Regions from separate parts of the Pseudomonas sp. MF7453 genome, predicted to be linked through region 2. Evidence: predicted binding sites of a transcription regulator. Region 2 holds the regulator's gene; the other holds the start of a gene.

Region 1 (2,392 bases), on a different contig from region 2:
CACGACGGTGCCACCGGCGAAGTCCAGCACGCCCCAATCCCACATCAGGCCACCGTTGCCGCTCCAGACCATGTGCGCGATAGGCGCATAGACCAGGGTGAACCAGACAGCCATGAAGATCAGCATCGCGGAGAACTTCATGCGCTCGGCGAAAGCACCGACGATCAGCGCCGGGGTGATGATGGCGAAGGTCATCTGGAAGGTGATGAACACCGCTTCCGGAAACAGCGCCGCAGGCCCGGTGATGCTGGCCGGGGTGACACCCGCCAGAAACGCCTTGCCCAGGCCGCCGAAGAAGGAGTTGAAGTTGACCACACCCTGTTCCATACCGGTGGTGTCAAACGCGATGCTGTAGCCGTAGACGACCCACAGGATGCTGATCAGGCCGGTGATGGCAAAGCACTGCATCATCACCGACAGAATATTCTTGGAGCGGACCATGCCGCCGTAGAACAGCGCCAGGCCAGGGATGGTCATGAACAGCACCAGAGCGGTGGCGGTCAGCATCCAGGCGGTGTCGCCGGAGTTGAGGACTGGAGCAGCCACTTCGTCTGCCGCCATGGCCAGGCTTGGCATTACGATGGACAGCAGGGCTCCGAGCCCTGCGAATTTACGCAGAGTCATAGTGTTTTCTCCTGGGGCGTTGGGGTTTGGCGGCTTAGATTGCGTCGGTATCGGTTTCGCCGGTACGGATGCGAATAGCCTGTTCCAGATTGACCACGAAGATCTTGCCGTCACCGATCTTGCCGGTGTTGGCCGCCTTGGTTATCGCCTCGATAACCCGGTCAAGATCCTTGTCGTCAATGGCGACATCAATCTTCACCTTCGGCAGGAAATCGACTACGTATTCCGCGCCGCGATACAGCTCGGTATGACCCTTCTGCCGACCGAAGCCCTTGACCTCAGTAACGGTAATGCCCTGCACGCCGATCTCGGACAGTGACTCGCGTACATCGTCCAACTTGAACGGCTTGATGATGGCAGTGACTAGCTTCATGAAAACTCTCTCCCGAATTGGTGGACTTGCCCCAGGAAAACAAACCCGTCTCAAGTCTAAGCGCAGTGCCTGGCTTTGTAACGCATCGTCGCCTCGGCATTTACCGTTGCGACGCCAGCGATCCACTGGTGACGAAACCTGTACCCCTGATCCGTCGGCGCACTGCATTCGTCACAGCGACTGCATCAGTGCATGGGTCATGATCGTCTAAGCAGAAACCTTGCCAGCTCCGTAAAAATCACTGAAATCAGTCCCTTGCCCACTTGTGCCCACCCACGGGGCGTGTGCGCGGCCGCAATGCGCATCAAAACGGTGCGAAGCCGCCCGCCTTGATGCGCGAAAACCGTGCGCAACGCGGCATGAAAAAGACTATAGACGCTGCGTGATACACTGCCGGCCAACTGTTTTCCGGAATATTTCCCATGCTCGCGCCCAAAGACCTCCTCGACGCCCTGAGCGGCCACGCCTCTCGCCTGTTCAGCAGCGACACCCCCCTGCCCCGCAATGAAATCGAAAGCCAGTTCAAGGCTTTGCTACAGAGTGGTTTCAGCAAGCTCGACCTGGTCAGCCGGGAAGAGTTTGACAGCCAGATGGTCGTACTGGCCCGCACACGTGCGCGATTGGAGAGCCTGGAGGCGAAGGTAGCTGAACTTGAAGCACGGTTGGCGCCATCCTCTGCTGAATAAACATGGTTAGTGTGGGAGCTGGCTTGCCTGCGATGGCGGTGCATCAGCGGATGATTCTTTGCTGACATACCGCTATCGCAGGCAAGCCAGCTCCCACATTTGTTTTGCATTGCCGCCCGGATACGTTCTGTAAAACCTCCCTACCTCGCTAGACGCCCACCTCGTCTACCCTTGAAAAATCCGCAGGAAGCGGCCCACCCTTTCAAGGAACGAGCATGTCCCTCGCTATCGTGCACAGCCGCGCCCAGGTCGGCGTCGAAGCCCCCGCCGTCACTGTTGAAGTGCATATGGCCAATGGATTGCCATCGCTGACGCTGGTGGGCCTGCCGGAAACTGCGGTGAAGGAAAGCAAGGACCGCGTCCGCAGCGCCATTCTCAACTCAGCGCTGCAATACCCGGCCCGGCGCATTACCCTCAATCTCGCGCCCGCCGACCTGCCCAAGGACGGCGGGCGTTTTGATCTGGCGATTGCCCTGGGGATCCTGGCGGCCAGTGTGCAGGTGCCGGCCTTGATGCTTGATGACGTGGAGTGCCTTGGGGAGCTGGCGTTGTCGGGCGAGGTGCGGGCGGTGAAAGGTGTGCTGCCGGCCGCGCTGGCGGCGCGCAAGGCCGGGCGCACCGTGATAGTGCCCAGGGCCAATGCCGAGGAAGCCTGCCTGGCATCGGGGCTCAAAGTGATTGCGGTGGACCACCTGCTGCAAGTGGTGGC
Region 2 (2,392 bases):
TTGGCAATTTGTTCGAGGGCGCGCTTTTTACTGCCGCCCGGCACGTTCACGAGGGAACGGCCGGGGGTCAGGATGGTTTCAAGTCGGATCATGGGGGGAGAGTTAACGACCTGTGCCTTGGAGCAGGCTCAGATTCTTTTCCTTATGCTTTTTGAGTTGGCGGTCGAGCTTGTCGGTGAGCAAGTCAATCGACGCATACATGTCTTCATGCTCTGCATTGGCAACCACTTCGCCACCGGGGATCTGGAGGGTCGCTTCGATTTTCTGCTGAAGCTTGTCGACCTTCATGATGACCTGCACGTTGGTGATCTTGTCGAAATGGCCTTCAAGTTTCCTCAGCTTCTGCTCGACATAGTCGCGCAGTGGAGGAGTGACTTCTACATGGTGTCCACTGATGTTGACTTGCATACAGCTTCTCCTTCGTTGCCAGTGCATAAAGCGGCGGGTGGGAATACCCGCCACTGGAACGCTGTGGCCCGCCTGTCACATCAACCGCTTGCGCTCGCTGGAAGGCGCGATACCAAGAGACTCGCGGTACTTGGCGACGGTTCGACGGGCGACCTGAATGCCTTGTGCCTCCAGTAAACCAGCGATCTTGCTGTCACTCAACGGCTTTTTCTGATTTTCCGCGGCAACCAGTTTTTTGATGATCGCGCGGATCGCCGTGGACGAGCATTCGCCGCCTTCGGAGGTGCTGACGTGGCTGGAAAAAAAGTATTTCAGCTCATAAATACCGCGCGGGGTATGCATGAACTTTTGCGTGGTCACCCGTGAAATCGTCGATTCATGCATGCCGACTGCTTCGGCGATATCGTGCAACACCAAAGGCTTCATGGCTTCGTCGCCGTATTCCAGGAAGCCGCGCTGGTGCTCGACAATTTGGGTAGCGACTTTCATCAGGGTTTCGTTGCGGCTTTGCAGGCTCTTGATGAACCACCGCGCTTCCTGCAACTGGTTGCGCATGAAGGTGTTGTCGGCGCTGGTATCGGCGCGGCGCACAAAGCCTGCATATTGCGGGTTGACCCGCAGGCGTGGCACCGACTCCTGGTTCAACTCCACCAGCCAGCGCTCGTTGTCCTTGCGCACGATCACGTCGGGAACCACGTATTCGGCTTCGCTGGATTCAATCTGCGAGCCCGGGCGCGGGTTGAGGCTCTGCACCAGCTCAATGACCTGGCGCAAGTCGTCTTCCTTGAGCTTCATGCGGCGCATCAACTGGCTGTAGTCGCGGCTGCCCAGCAGATCGATGTAGTCGCTGACCAGGCGCTGGGCCTCTGTGAGCCAGGGCGTCTTGGCCGGCAGTTGGCGCAGTTGCAGCAAGAGGCACTCACTGAGCGTGCGGGCGCCGATGCCGGCGGGCTCGAATTGCTGGATGCGGTGCAGGACGGCTTCAATCTCGTCCAGCTCGATGTCCAGCTCCGGGTCGAAGGCTTCGAGGATCTCGTCGAGGGTTTCGTCCAGGTAACCCTGGTTATTGATGCAATCGATCAGCGTAACCGCGATCAGGCGATCAGTGTCCGACATCGGCGCCAGGTTGAGTTGCCACAGCAAGTGGCTCTGCAGGCTCTCGCCGGCCGAAGTGCGGGTGGTGAAGTCCCACTCGTCATCATCATTGCTCGGCAGGCTGCTTGCGCTGGTCTGGTACACGTCTTCCCATGCGGTATCCACGGGAAGCTCGTTGGGAATGCGTTCGTTCCATTCGCCTTCTTCCAGGTTGTCCACTGTAGGGGCGGTTTCCTGGTAGGAGGGTTCCTGCACGTCGGGGTTGGGTTTTTGCTCGATGTTGTCGGCCAGCGGGTCGGCATTGTCGAAGTCGTCGCCTTCTTCCTGGCGTTCGAGCATCGGATTGGACTCCAGGGCCTCCTGGATTTCCTGCTGCAGGTCCAGGGTCGACAATTGGAGCAGGCGGATGGCCTGTTGCAGCTGCGGTGTCATCGTCAGCTGCTGGCCCATTCTCAGGACTAGCGATGGTTTCATGGCAGGGGCTTAACACCTTATTCGCCGGCGCAATGCGCCATCCACGACAGGGCGCGTGAGCGCCAAACATAAGCAAATTATATGCCTGATATCAGGGCCTTTGCCTAGAGCGCGGTAACAATAAAAAAACCAAGGTTTCTATTGACTCCTGCGCGCTCCGGCAAAAGGCGCGATATCACTTCGTCTACAGGCGGAACTCGTGACCCAGGTAAACTTCCTTGACCAGCTCATTGGCCAGGATGGTCTCGGCGTCGCCTTCAGCAATCAACTGGCCATCGTTGACGATATAGGCGGTTTCACAGATATCCAGCGTCTCACGGACGTTGTGGTCGGTGATCAGCACACCAATGCCCTTGGCCTTGAGGTGGTGAATGATCTGCTTGATATCGCCCACCGAAATCGGGTCAACACCGGC

Evidence for each region. The regulator sigma-54, encoded in region 2, starts transcription at its own class of promoters, with help from an activator protein. The targets are predictions, from matches to a motif close to ANTGGCATNNANNTTGCTNT.
Region 1: the regulator sigma-54 is predicted to act here: its motif matches at 1,206-1,225, upstream of glnK (P-II family nitrogen regulator).

The regions. Positions count from the first base shown of each region.
Region 1 is NZ_JAEKCN010000005.1:328,744-331,135, reverse strand. It holds gene JFT63_RS10900 (ammonium transporter) at 1-624, opposite strand, end outside; gene glnK (P-II family nitrogen regulator) at 659-997, opposite strand; gene JFT63_RS10890 (accessory factor UbiK family protein) at 1,420-1,683, shown strand; partial or broken gene JFT63_RS10885 (YifB family Mg chelatase-like AAA ATPase) at 1,899-2,392, shown strand, end outside.
Region 2 is NZ_JAEKCN010000008.1:72,706-75,097, reverse strand. It holds gene ptsN (PTS IIA-like nitrogen regulatory protein PtsN) at 1-92, opposite strand, end outside; gene hpf (ribosome hibernation-promoting factor, HPF/YfiA family) at 103-408, opposite strand; gene JFT63_RS14190 (RNA polymerase factor sigma-54) at 484-1,977, opposite strand; gene lptB (LPS export ABC transporter ATP-binding protein) at 2,162-2,392, opposite strand, start outside.